Regions from separate parts of the Exiguobacterium sp. CH10 genome, predicted to be linked through region 2. Evidence: predicted binding sites of a transcription regulator. Region 2 holds the regulator's gene; each other region holds the start of a gene.
What was found. The regulator LexA, encoded in region 2, represses DNA repair genes until DNA is damaged. The targets are predictions, from matches to a motif close to CGAACATATGTTCG.
Positions count from the first base shown of each region.

Region 1: a site for LexA is predicted at 2,276-2,289, ahead of KNP04_RS14135 (YolD-like family protein). Genes of this name have one in related genera too.
Region 3: a site for LexA is predicted at 1,738-1,751, ahead of uvrB (excinuclease ABC subunit UvrB). Genes of this name have one in related genera too.

Region 1 covers NZ_JACSKO010000006.1:45,275-49,804, reverse strand. The annotation lists one part of gene KNP04_RS14140 (IS3 family transposase) at 42-958, opposite strand; one part of gene KNP04_RS14140 (IS3 family transposase) at 958-1,609, opposite strand; gene KNP04_RS14135 (YolD-like family protein) at 1,911-2,252, opposite strand; gene radC (RadC family protein) at 2,624-3,079, shown strand; gene KNP04_RS14125 (hypothetical protein) at 3,470-3,676, shown strand; gene KNP04_RS14120 (hypothetical protein) at 3,837-4,220, shown strand.
Region 2 covers NZ_JACSKO010000001.1:188,611-193,140, reverse strand. The annotation lists gene KNP04_RS01010 (MerR family transcriptional regulator) at 1-268, shown strand, start outside; gene glnA (type I glutamate--ammonia ligase) at 316-1,656, shown strand; gene KNP04_RS01000 (metal-binding protein) at 1,789-2,229, opposite strand; gene lexA (transcriptional repressor LexA) at 2,229-2,849, opposite strand; gene KNP04_RS00990 (hypothetical protein) at 3,053-3,289, shown strand; gene KNP04_RS00985 (YneB family resolvase-like protein) at 3,361-4,005, shown strand; gene KNP04_RS00980 (DUF896 domain-containing protein) at 4,066-4,299, shown strand; gene tkt (transketolase) at 4,499-4,530, shown strand, end outside.
Region 3 covers NZ_JACSKO010000001.1:644,684-649,213, forward strand. The annotation lists gene uvrB (excinuclease ABC subunit UvrB) at 1-1,686, opposite strand, end outside; gene KNP04_RS03325 (MIP/aquaporin family protein) at 2,139-2,846, shown strand; gene glpK (glycerol kinase GlpK) at 2,875-4,392, shown strand; gene KNP04_RS03335 (PDZ domain-containing protein) at 4,461-4,530, opposite strand, start outside.

The sequences.
Region 1 (4,530 bases), on a different contig from region 2:
CTGCCCCCCGTCAAGTAGACAGTGGAAATAATAAAAGTGATTTAAGCGGCTTTCGCTCTATATTCTTTAGGGCTGAGGCCGTTTAATCGTTTTTGGTATCTTTCGTGATTATAAAAATAGATGTACTCATTTATGGCAATGTTAAGTTCTTCAAAGGTCTGATACTTATGTAAATAATACTTTTCACATTTTAACGTGCCGAAAAAAGATTCCATTGGTCCATTATCAATACAGCGACCAACCCGTGACATACTTTGAGTCATTCCTGCCGCCTCTAATTTACGCTTGAACGCCTTAGAGGTGTATTGGAATCCACGATCACTATGAATCAGTGGGTGTTCTTGATGCAATCGTACGATTGCCTGGTCAAGCGTTTTAAATACCAGTTGATTATTATTAGAGTGTCCCAGCACATAGCTAATAATGGATCCGTCATAAAGATCACGAATCACACTGAGATAGGCCTTCTTAGATAGGCCATATTTAAATTCTGTCACATCCGTTACCCATTTCTCATTCGGCTTTTTAACTGTGAATTCACGGTTTAATACGTTCTCTGCCACATGTTGTGGTGACGACTTTTTGTGCCGTTTTCGCTTCTGGCGGATGACCGAACGGATCTCATGGATACGCATGAGACGATAGATGCGCTTCTCATTGTATGCCGGCAGGTCATGCTGGCGTCGTCTGCGATTGACCGTCATGGTGATCCGTCGATAACCGTAGGTCCCGTTCACCTGGTCGTAGAGGAGGCGGATGTCTTCCAATAGGCTCAAGTTCTCTTCTTCGCGTACCGAGACGGTACGCTTCAACCATTTATAGTAGGCGGCCCGTGAGACCTGCGCGATCTCGCACAGGAGCACGACCGGGAACGTGTCGGTCGTCGACATTTCCTCGATGACCATGTATCGCAATTGTAGCCTGATCTGGCTGATCAACCTCTCCTCTCGATTTCCTCCAACTTTTTTAGGAACAGGTTCTCGGCACGAAGGCGCTCGTTCTCCCGCTCGATCTGTTGAATGCGACGTTCGAGCTTCTCCTCGTTGGTCAGTTCCTCTTCTTGCTTCGTCCGTCCGCGCCGGTCCTCGAGCCCGTGCACGCCGTCGGCGTCATATTTTTTCGTCCACCCATAGACCTGTTGGTACGACACGGCGAATACCTCGGCCGTCCGTTGATAGTTCCGTCCGTTGTCCAGGCAATACCTGACTATCTCCATGCGTTCCTCGAATGCGGTCTTTCTCCCTTTTGTCATAGCTCGATCCATCCCTTTTCTCGAATCTGTTAACTCGCTATGACTAGTATACTTCTTAATCCATTTTCGAAGAACAGATCCATCACTGATTTGATAGTTGGAGAGGACTTCCATCGTGGTGGCCCCGTCGAGGTAGTCACGGACGGCCGCGATTTTCTGTTCCTTGGTGTACAGTTTCCATGTCTTCGATTCCTTCAATGCGTCACTCCCGCCGGTATCGAATTTCACTTTCCACACCCGGAGGGTATTCTCAGAAACGTGATGAGTCTCCATGATTTCCTTCCATGTATGCGTTTCTTCTTCCATCATGCGCAGTGCAGCCAGTTTTTGTTCGATTGAATGCCGACTTCTCGCCATAAAAAAACACTCCCCAATAGAATAAACAGATTTGTTATTTCATCTGTCTACCTATTGGGGAGCATATCATTCTTGAGTCAGTTATTCTTTTTGTTTATTTATTTAGGAGTCAGTATGTACTTTCTCACAAAAGATGAAAAAAATTAAAGAAGTACAAAAATATATAATGTCTTGATGTTTTAGGAAGCTATTCTTTGATGATAAAGTTAATGAGAGCTAATCAGGATTTTATTTCATTTTTAGGGAAGTCTGTGTCACGAAATAATTTTCGTGACACAGACTTCGAACAACCGCCAGGGCGTTAGTCCATCGATTGTTCCACGTGAATGATTACCTCGAACGGCACATGGATGATCCCGTCCCGCTGATTGGCCAGTTCGACGGTCCGCTCCAAATAGTTCGTCCGGTGCACGAACCCCTTGAATCTTTTCATCTCCCGCTCCTCCACATATCTCACCTCCACCATATCCCCGCTGAAGATCGCGTCATTCAACACATTCTCATAGACCGATAGGACCTGTTCATCGACATCGGGCATCTCAATCTTTTGGATTTCCTTGTAGTACTTCGTCAGCAGCGCCTTGTGCTCGGGCATGAGGAATGGGATCCATTTTAACTCACCCCGGTCGCGATACATCGTCATAACAATCACCCCTCTCAATAAAACGAACGTTTGTTCTTATTTTATACCCGATTTGTCTCGTTTGAACAGTCTTTTTCGTGATTGGTGATCCGTGCGTCCTGTTTCCGTACTCTAGCTTGCTGGTCGTCGGTGCAAGGGACGTCAAAAAAATGACGCGCCCTCCGGTCCGTCTTCCTCCGCTTAAAGCTCAAAGCGAGGCTTTTCGCTCGTTGGCTACGGAAGCCTGTCCCTCCGTTTGCTCTACGCATTTTTTTGAGGCTCTCCCTGCGGTCGCCCTTGCACCGTCTCCCGACGCTCGCTGCGTTCCCGTCAACAGGACGCACAACGGTGTTCGTTCTGAGGTCAGCTTATCCGAAAGGGGACAAATCATCATGGAACTATCCGCCATCATCGAGGTCATCCGTATCAAACAAGAGGTTCGCGAGGAAATGGTCGCCCTCGAGCACGCCATTATCCATTCGCCGGACAGCGCCCGACAAATCGGGTCATCGTTCATCGGGGATGACGACCGTGAAGTGTTCCTCGTCATCATGCTTAACACGAAGAACCGGGTCATCGGCGTCCATCGGGCGCACGTCGGGAGCGTCAACTCGAGCGTCGTCCACCCACGGGAGGTCTTCAAATGCGCCATCTTGAACAACGCCTCGTGCCTCATTGTTTGCCATCAGCACCCGAGCGGGGACCCGACCCCGAGCCGGGAGGACATCCTCGTCTCCGAACGGTTACATGAAGCAGGGGACCTCATCGGCATCCCGGTGCTCGACCATCTCATCCTCGGAGCGGCCGAGTCGTACGTCAGCATGAAACAGCGAGGTTACATGGGTTGAACAGAATGGAGTGGGGCCGGGGGACCGGTCTCGGTCCTTCCGGTAAGGGCAAGGACGAAAAACGTGCGTTTTTCTTTGAGGGGACGGGCGACTCGCGTTGCTCTCGCCTAGATCCATAGAGCGGGATCCGGAAAAGGTCCGTTTTCGTATGACGAAAACGAGATGGTTCGTGTGTGAAGATTGGACGTTGTTTTGGACTGTCTCGTAAGAAGATTGTTTGATGAAATGGCAGAAGTGAAAACACGGTTTGTTTATTGAAAATGACCATGTTTTCTAAACAAGCCCTAGGGCTTGTTTGAAACAACACCAGGGCTTACGTGAAAGTAGCCGAGATGTTGCTTACGTGGATGCGAGATATCATTAGGCTATCAAATGGAGAGGATGATTCAGATGGACAGCTTCCAACTAGATCAACAGACGATGGACGAGATGACGGAGGTATTGCTTCGACGCCTTCCTGACCGGATTCAAGAAGATTTTGACGACTTAAAACTTGTGAGCATGGATCTGCTTTGTGATGTGAAGGAAGGAGAACGCTTGACCCACCTCACCGTCTTTTTCAATACCAATATGATTCGACGGAATCGTCGTACATAAGAAAAAGGAATGTTTGTATACATGTATATTTGTATACGTGTATACATGTATATGTGTATACAGTTTTAAAAAGTCTTCATTTCTGTAGGTTCATGAACAAGGACTGAACTGGCTCTGGAGGGGGAATCGTTTTAGAGAGGACCAGAAGGGGGGAGACGTGATGAACGAGGGACTGCTTGATGACTATGCGTTCGAAGGGTTGGATCCGTTCGTCCGGACGGTGTTCTCGGAACTGATGGAACATCCCGAGTGGATGCGTGTCGTCGACAAGGAACATTGCGTCGAGAAGGTCGTCCGGTTCGATGAGGGACGGAACTCGCCTTACTTTCGCGTGGTGATCTATCTGGATGCGGAAGAGCGTCCAATCAAGATCGTGTATCTATATGGGACATGGGTGGTGGCGGATGGGGATGTCAGTTTCGTCGTCTCAGAGCTATCCAGGGATGTATTCGAATATGAGGTGATGCATGTCCATTGGCTCATCAAGTATCGGTTCGAGGATTGGGGCGTGTCTGAAGACGGGGCATGGAAGAAGGAATGGTGATTTGGGCTCATGCGTGAGCGTCTAACGCCTTAGGGCGAAGTCGCTCATCGCACCGCTGCCTCCCTGACGGCCCGATAACAAGAGCTGCCGGCTCACCGCCGCATCTCTATGTTCCTGGACCTTTCTGACGGAAGGCACGGAGCGTAAGAGCAAGGTCAAAACCAAAAACGTGGGCGTGTCTCACGCCACGCGAGGAACACCATTCGGTCGAATGGTGTTTTTGTTTGTAAGCTATTCGTTTTTTTTCTGATCAACTCGGATTCCGTTCAGAAATTAGCTTACTTTAATACAATGAATATAGTATTATTTA
Region 2 (4,530 bases):
ACGGCTTTATTCCTTTAATGATGTCGAACGTCTACTCGCAATCAAGGATTACATTGACCAAGGCTTTAATTTGGCGGCGATTCGCCACATGTTAGAGCAAGAAGGTGAAAAAGAAGCGGAAACGTCTGCTCCGGCCGCACCGGTCAATGAAGCACCAAAGGTTTCGGAAAAAGAGTTACATCATTTGTTGAAAACACAGCTTCAAGAAGCCGGTCGTTTTAATAAGACGTCGCTCATTCAAGGCGAGCTTTCACGTTTTTATCGATAACGCCGCGCACATCAACCATTACACAATGTGAGAGGGGACATTTTACCATGGCCAGAAAAACGTTCACAAAAGAAGACATTAAACGCATCGCACAAGAGGAAGACGTACGCTTTATTCGTCTTCAATTCACGGATATCCTCGGAACAATCAAAAACGTCGAGGTGCCGATCAGCCAATTGGACAAAGCACTTGATAACAAGATGATGTTTGACGGATCGTCAATCGAAGGATTCGTCCGCATCGAGGAATCAGACATGTACTTATATCCAGACCTCAACACATGGGTTGTCTTCCCGTGGACAGATGGCAGCGGAAAAGTCGCTCGCTTAATTTGTGATATTTATAACCCAGACGGTACACCATTCAGTGGTGACCCGCGCGGTACACTCAAGCGTAACCTTGAGAAAATGCAAAAACTTGGCTTCTCAGCGTTCAACGTTGGACCAGAGCCAGAGTTCTTCTTGTTCAAGAAAGACGCATCAGGTCGTCCGACACTTGAACTCAACGACCAAGGTGGATACTTCGACTTGGCGCCAGTTGACCTCGGTGAAAACTGCCGTAAAGAAATCGTCATCGAACTTGAAAACATGGGCTTTGAAATCGAAGCATCACACCACGAAGTTGCACCAGGACAACACGAAATCGACTTCAAATACGCAGATGCTGTCACAACGGCAGATAACATCCAAACGTTCAAGCTCGTTGTTAAGACGATCGCTGCGAAGTATGGTCTTCACGCGACATTCATGCCAAAACCACTCTTTGGAGTGAACGGTTCAGGAATGCACGCGAACATGTCACTCTTCAAAGGTGACACAAACGTCTTCTACGATCCGAATGGCGACATGGAACTTTCAGACACAGCTCGCGCGTTCACAGCTGGTATCTTGGAGCACGCTCGTGCGTTCACAGCAGTATGTAACCCGACTGTGAACTCTTACAAGCGTCTTGTACCTGGTTACGAAGCACCTTGCTACGTTGCATGGAGCGCACGCAACCGTTCACCACTCGTACGTGTACCAGCGGCGCGTGGTCTCTCGACTCGTATCGAAGTACGTTCGGTTGACCCGGCAGCGAACCCGTACCTTGCACTTGCAGCTCTCTTGGCTTCAGGTCTTGACGGAATCGAAAAAGATTTGAATGCTCCAAAACCAATCGACAGCAACATCTACGTGATGGACAAGCCAGAGCGTGTTGCGAACGGAATCGACGATCTCCCAGCAACGCTCTTCGACGCACTCGAAGTCCTTCGTGCGGACAAAGTCGTGATGGAATCACTCGGTGAGCACATCGGCGAACACTTCCTCGAATTGAAAGAAATCGAGTGGGATATGTTCCGTATGCAAGTCACGGAGTGGGAACGCGATCAGTACATGACGCTCTACTAATAGAAGAAATATGCAAAAAGAGCACGGAATGACCTTCATCTGAAGATTGTTCCGTGCTCTTTCATTTACTATGCCATTTAAGTAAAAAAGACCACCTCCGTGAAAAAATCGGCAGGTGGTCCTTTTAATTGTTCAGAATGCTTTCTTAAAAAATGTTGATGTATAGTCGAGCATCGTGTGTAGCGTCGTTGCAAATACGAGACCTAAAAAGAACGACATGCCGTGAACGTCCACCCACGACCGAATTTCTGTTTCATATGCCGTGAAAGGCAAAAGTAGAATGAGTGGAAAGCCGATGTACGCAATCCGAATTAGGTCACTCAAAACAGGTAAATGCGAAAAGAGCGAACGGTGCGGCATGAGCTTTACGTATGGGAGCCATATGAATTTAAGTGGACCCCATCGGTAATAGGCATCTGATTTTAAGTCAAGATCTGGGGAGAGCCAGAGTGTACCGATAATCGCACCGATGATCAATGCGAACGGAATATCGATTTCAATAAAAGGCGTGGCAACCGCAAGTGCGCCGGTTGCCACGAGATTCGTTCGGGTATGGGTCTTGCCACTAGCCATTAATGAATCGTCCGGTATACACCGATGACCTTCCCTAAAATCGAGACGTTGTCAAAATACATCGCTTCTAACTCGTCGTTCTCCGGTTGAAGGCGGACCTTTGAAGCTTCCTTATAAATCCGCTTCACAGTCGCTTCGCCTTCTTCCGTCATAGCAACGACAATCTCTCCATTGTCGGCCGTGCTCTGCTGGCGGACGAGCACACGGTCTCCGTCTAAGATGCCTGCGTTGATCATCGAATCCCCAGAGACAGACAACATGTATACATTATCTGAACCGACGATATGTGCTGGGAGCGGGAAGTGCTCTTCTACGTTCTCGATGGCGGTGATCGGTGTCCCGGCAGTGACTTTCCCGATGACCGGTACGTACATGACGGACTCTTGTTCTTCCATTGTCGGCATATCTTCAGTCAAAATTTCAATCGCGCGAGGTTTCGTCTTGTCTCGACGGATCAACCCGCGTTTTTCCAAACGATCTAAGTGACCATGTACGGTCGAACTAGAAGCAAGGCCGACGGCTTCTCCAATTTCACGAACAGAAGGCGGATATCCCTTTGCCCGAACTTCGTCTTTGATGAAATCAAGAATCTGTTGTTGTCGCGCTGACATTTTTTTCATTATGTTCACCTCGATGTAATCGAATAACCTGCAAACGCATCCTATTCTTTATGTGTCTAGTGTAACACAAGAACACATGAGCGTACAAACATTCGTTCGTTTTTTTGTGTTGACCGAACACGGGTTCTTGTTTTATGATGAGAACAGATAAACGAACAAACGTTCTAACGAACATATATTCTTATACAGGAGGCAATGCAATCATGAAAGATACACTTAACGGAATCATTTTAGTCGGGATGCTCTTGGTCGGGATGTTCGCTTTTTATTTGGCAGGGGAGATGCGGGGGGAACCGGCGGTAGTCGAACCGGTCGTCACTACGGAACGTACGATTGAAGAAGAAGTCGCTTATGCCCAAGCGGAATCACTCGAAGCGCAAATTATGGCAGAGCGAGAAGAGCATAATGAACGAAAAACAAAATGGTATGCCGCTGAGTGATTGTTGATCGTTGCGAACCGTTCTGGAACTGTGTATCGTAAGGAATGAATGCGATGAAAGGGAGTGATGCGATGCGAGTCGTCATCTATTGTCGGGTATCGACGAACAAGTCCACCCAAGAGACATCACTCAGTCGGCAAGTCGATGAATTACAGCATCTAGCTTCGCAACTAGGGGCAGAAGTCATAGAGATCATCACGGAGCAAGAGAGTGGATATGATGTGAATCGACAGGGGCTCCTTGATTTGCTTGACCATGTGTCGATGTCTGATTTGGATGCCGTGCTTGTCACGGACGACAGTCGCCTGGGACGAGGGAATGCCAAGATTGCCATCTTGCATACATTGATGAAGCATGACGTTCGGTTGCTGACGATGCAATCGACGTCGGAATATGTCGTTTCTGATGCCGAAAAAATGGTATTAGAGATTGTCAGTGTTGTGGAAGAGTATCAACGTAAAATTCACAACGCTAAAATTTCTCGCGGGATGCGCCGTGCTGTCGCTAACGGATTCAATCCACAGCGTAATATTCAAAACAATGATCAAGGTGGACGACATCGAATCGAAGTGCCGATTGAGGAGATTATCCAACTGCGCGAGCGTGGGTTGACATTTGCTGAGATTGCGGCAACACTCCGTGGATTCGGTTATGAAGTGTCGAAAGCGACCGTCAATCGACGGTATCTCGAGCACCAGTCAGTAGCTGAAACTTGATTCTTCCTCTCTGATTTTGTAAAGTATAAGAACAAATTCACTAGAGAGGGGGCGAGTCAGATGTTAGCACCAGGACAATTGGAGCGAATCAATTTCCTCGCCAACAAAGCGAAGACAGAAGGACTGTCTCAAGATGAGATGAACGAACAACAAGATTTACGCCAAGAATATTTGAAGGCGTTCCGTCAATCGTTCAAATCGCAAATGATGGGTATGAAGGTCGTCGATCCAGAAGGAAACGACGTCACACCAGAGAAATTGAAAGAAGATCAAAAACGCTATCGTGGCGAGTGATGCTGAATGCACATCCTATTTCGTATAGGATGTGCATTTTTGTTATACACGAACTGTCATCAGACGAACGGATTGCTGTTTTTTCAAGGCAATTGAAGGAAACGATTTCACCAAATGTGTTATACTAATTAATTAGTTGTGACACACGAATGAGTGTGATAAAATATGACGGGTAGAAAACCTTCTTAACACAGAGAGGATGAAATTAGTGGAAACAACTACTAAAGAATT
Region 3 (4,530 bases), 460 kb from region 2:
TGCCATCGAATCGGTCATCTTGTCCGCAAATAGGATGACGTGTCCGTTCGCATTACGGGCCGCCCGTCCAATCGTCTGGATGAGCGAACGGTCCGAACGGAGGAATCCTTCCTTGTCGGCATCGAGAATCGTCACGAGACTGACTTCCGGAATGTCGAGCCCTTCTCGTAACAAGTTGATCCCGACGAGCACGTCATATTTCCCGAGACGAAGGTCACGGATGATTTCAATCCGTTCGAGCGTCTTGATCTCGGAGTGCATATAGTTGACCTTGATTCCTGCTTCACGCAAGTAGTCGGACAAGTCTTCTGCCATTTTCTTCGTGAGCGTCGTCACGAGAACGCGCTCGTCTCTCTTGATGCGTTCGCGAATCTGGTCCATCAAGTAGTCGATTTGTCCTTTGATCGGATGAATCTCGATGGTCGGGTCGAGTAACCCTGTCGGACGAATGATCTGCTCAATCATGTTCGGTGTATGTTCGAGCTCGTACGGACCTGGTGTCGCCGAGATGAAAATCGCTTGTGACAATTTCTTCTCGAATTCATCGAATTTTAGGGGACGGTTGTCCTTCGCAGAAGGAAGACGGAACCCGTGGTCGACGAGCACTTGTTTCCGCGCCTGGTCCCCGTTGTACATCCCGCGTACTTGTGGGAGCGTCACGTGTGACTCATCGGCGACGAGAAGGAAGTCCTCCGGGAAGTAGTCGATTAATGTATACGGTGTCGAGCCTTCTGGCATCAAGTTTAAGTGTCGCGAATAGTTCTCGATGCCTGAACAATACCCCATTTCACGCATCATCTCCAAATCGTAATGCGTTCGCTGTTCGAGACGTTGTGCCTCAAGTAGCTTCCCTTCTTCACGAAACTTCTCGAGCTGCTCCTCGAGTTCCGCTTCGATGTTGACGATTGCTTTTTGCAGTTTTTCGTCACGTGTGACGAAGTGGGATGCCGGGAAGATGGCGACGTGATCGCGGTCCGCGATGATTTCACCCGTCAACGGGTCCATCTCACGAATCCGGTCGATCTCGTCTCCGAAAAATTCGATTCGCATGCAGTGTTCATCACGTGACGCCGGGAAAATCTCGACGACGTCCCCACGGACACGGAAACGTCCACGCTGGAAATCGATATCGTTTCGTTCATATTGAATGTCGATGAGCTTACGAAGCATCTCATCACGACCCATCTCTTTACCGACCCGCAGACTCAATACGAGGCTACGATATTCTTCCGGGTTACCGAGACCATATATACAGGAAACCGATGCGACGATGATGACGTCATCCCGCTCGAAGAGAGCCGACGTCGCCGAGTGACGCAGCTTATCGATTTCATCGTTGATGGAAGCATCCTTCTCGATGAACGTATCGGTCGAAGGTACATACGCTTCTGGTTGATAATAGTCATAGTAACTGACAAAATATTCGACCGCATTGTTCGGGAAGAACTCTTTGAACTCAGAATACAATTGACCGGCGAGCGTCTTGTTGTGGGCGAGGACGAGTGTCGGCTTCTTCACTTCTTGGATGACGTTCGAGACGGTGAACGTCTTCCCTGTTCCGGTCGCCCCGAGGAGTGTCTGATAACGGTCACCCCGGTTAACGCCTTCGACAAGTTGTCGAATCGCTTCAGGCTGGTCACCTCCTGGTTGAAATTCAGATTGTAATGCAAACGGAATCGATTCCATAAGATACTCCTCACCTTCTCATTTCATAGTGTCTTGATTATACCATAGACACGAACAAATATTCGCTTATTAGCTTGCATACGGATTTAAGCCTTTTCTCTTATATATCATCATTTCTTTTTCCTTTACTGTCTCAAAAGAAACATCAAATCTTGTTGCGTTTCACCTTCGAGAATTGCTTCACAATCGTTTTTGTAGCATAGAACACGGAAAGTCGGATCCTGGACCTTGTTCCTATTCGATTGAAATTCCCATGATTTTTAAAAAGTAGTGTCAAAATCATAAACATGTCGCTCTCTATCTGACTCTTTATGTGAAGTTTACAGGTGTAAATGTGAACATTTGTAGGAAAAAAGTAGGATTTTTGAAAAACACTGTTTTAAAACGCTTACATTTTGGGCATATAATGAAGTGGTAAGTCAAATTGCATAAGGGAGAAAGGGGAGTATCACATGTCAGCATTTGTAAGTGAAATTATCGGTACGATGCTATTGATTCTACTCGGTAACGGTGTCGTCGCCGGCGTCGTCCTCCGCCATTCCAAAGCGGAAAACTCTGGCTGGATTGTTATCACAATGGGTTGGGGTCTTGCCGTTATGGTCGGGGTCTACGCAGCCGGTATTTACGGAGGCGCACATATCAACCCTGCCGTCACGATTGGTCTCGCGACAGCAGGAGAATTCCCATGGGCGGATGTCCCACTCTACATCCTCGCTCAGTTTATCGGGGCCATCATTGGGGCATGTTTGGTGTATGTCCACTACAAACCGCATTACGATGCGACGGACGATCCAGGCTTGAAACTCGCAACGTTCTCTACTGCACCAGGTATCCGCAACACACCATCTAACTTGATTGGTGAGATTATCGGAACTTTCGTTCTCGTCTTTGCATTATTGTCATTCGGGGCAAACACATTTGCAGACGGACTCAACCCGCTCATCGTCGGTTTCTTGATCGTCTCAATCGGTCTTTCGCTCGGTGGTACGACGGGGTATGCGATCAACCCGGCACGTGACCTTGGGCCACGTATCGCACACGCATTCCTTCCGATTAAAGGAAAAGGTTCTTCCGACTGGGGCTATTCATGGATTCCAGTTGTCGGTCCGATTATCGGTGCTGTCATCGCCGCACTCATTTACGGCATTCTCGTCCCTTAACACATAATTTTGAAGGAGGAAATCACATATGGCGAAAGAAAAACGTTATATTTTAGCATTGGACCAAGGAACGACTAGTTCACGGGCAATCATTTTTGATCATGATGGAAAAATCGTCACAGTCGCACAGCGCGAATTCAAACAGTACTTCCCAAAACCAGGCTGGGTTGAGCATAATGCCAATGAGATCTGGGGTTCTGTCCTCGCTGTAATGGCGGAAGCGTTCGGTTCGGCGGATATCGACCCGAATGAAATCGCAGGGATCGGGATCACGAACCAACGTGAGACTGCGGTCGTTTGGGAGAAAGAAACGGGACGCCCTGTTTACAACGCGGTTGTTTGGCAATCACGTCAAACTGCTGATATCTGTGAAGAGCTAAAAGCGGCAGGTCACTCGGACATGGTTCGTGACAAAACGGGTCTTCTCATCGACGCCTACTTCTCAGGTACGAAAGTCAAATGGATCTTGGATAACGTCGAAGGCGCTCGTGAGAAAGCCGAGAACGGTGAACTTCTCTTCGGAACAATTGACACATGGCTCATCTGGAAACTCTCAGGTGGTAAAGCCCACGTGACAGATTATTCGAACGCATCACGTACACTCATGTATAACATTTACGAACAGAAGTGGGATGACGAGTTACTCGAAATCTTGACGGTACCGAAATCGATGCTTCCTGAAGTCAAGCCTTCGAGTGAAGTCTATGCGAACACAATCCCGTATCACTTCTTCGGATTCGAAGTACCAATCGCCGGAGCCGCAGGTGACCAACAGGCTGCCTTGTTCGGTCAGACGTGCTTCGAAAAAGGTGAAGGAAAGAACACCTATGGTACAGGTTGCTTCATGCTCATGAACACGGGTGAAGAAGCCGTCAAATCGGATCACGGTCTATTGACGACCATCGCGTGGGGCTATAACGGAAAAGTCGAATATGCGCTCGAAGGTTCGATCTTCGTTGCCGGTTCGGCAATCCAATGGCTCCGTGACGGATTACGGATGTTGAAATCAGCGAAAGACTCGGAGCAGTATGCGACGCGAATCGAATCGACAGAGGGCGTCTATGTCGTACCTGCCTTCGTTGGTCTCGGTGCACCATATTGGAACTCTGACGTGCGTGGTGCCATCTTCGGTCTCACACGCGGAACAGAGAAAGAACAATTGGTCCGTGCAACAATCGAATCACTCGCTTATCAGACACGTGACGTCCTCACATCGATGGAGAACGATTCAGGCATCAACTTGAAGACACTCCGCGTCGATGGTGGAGCCGTCAGCAACAACTTCCTCATGCAATTCCAATCGGACATTCTCGACGTACCGGTCGAGCGTCCGGAAGTAAGTGAAACGACTGCACTCGGTGCCGCCTACTTGGCAGGTCTAGCCGTTGGTTTCTGGAAAGACCAAGCAGAAATCAAAGACCAGTGGAAACTCGATAAGAAGTTCGAGCCGAACATGGACGAGTCTCATCGCGAAGCACTCTACAAAGGTTGGCAACACGCTGTCGAAGCAACGATGGCATTCAAACCATCAAAACTTGACGTATAAGTGGCAAGGGCATCCTCACGGGTGCCCTTTTTGTATGCAAAAAAAAGAGTACCCTGTGAAGGATACTCTTACAATTTACGAAGTCGGACACGTGGGCTCGTCGGCTCCCCGACGAACAAGATACCGAGTTCGTGTGGA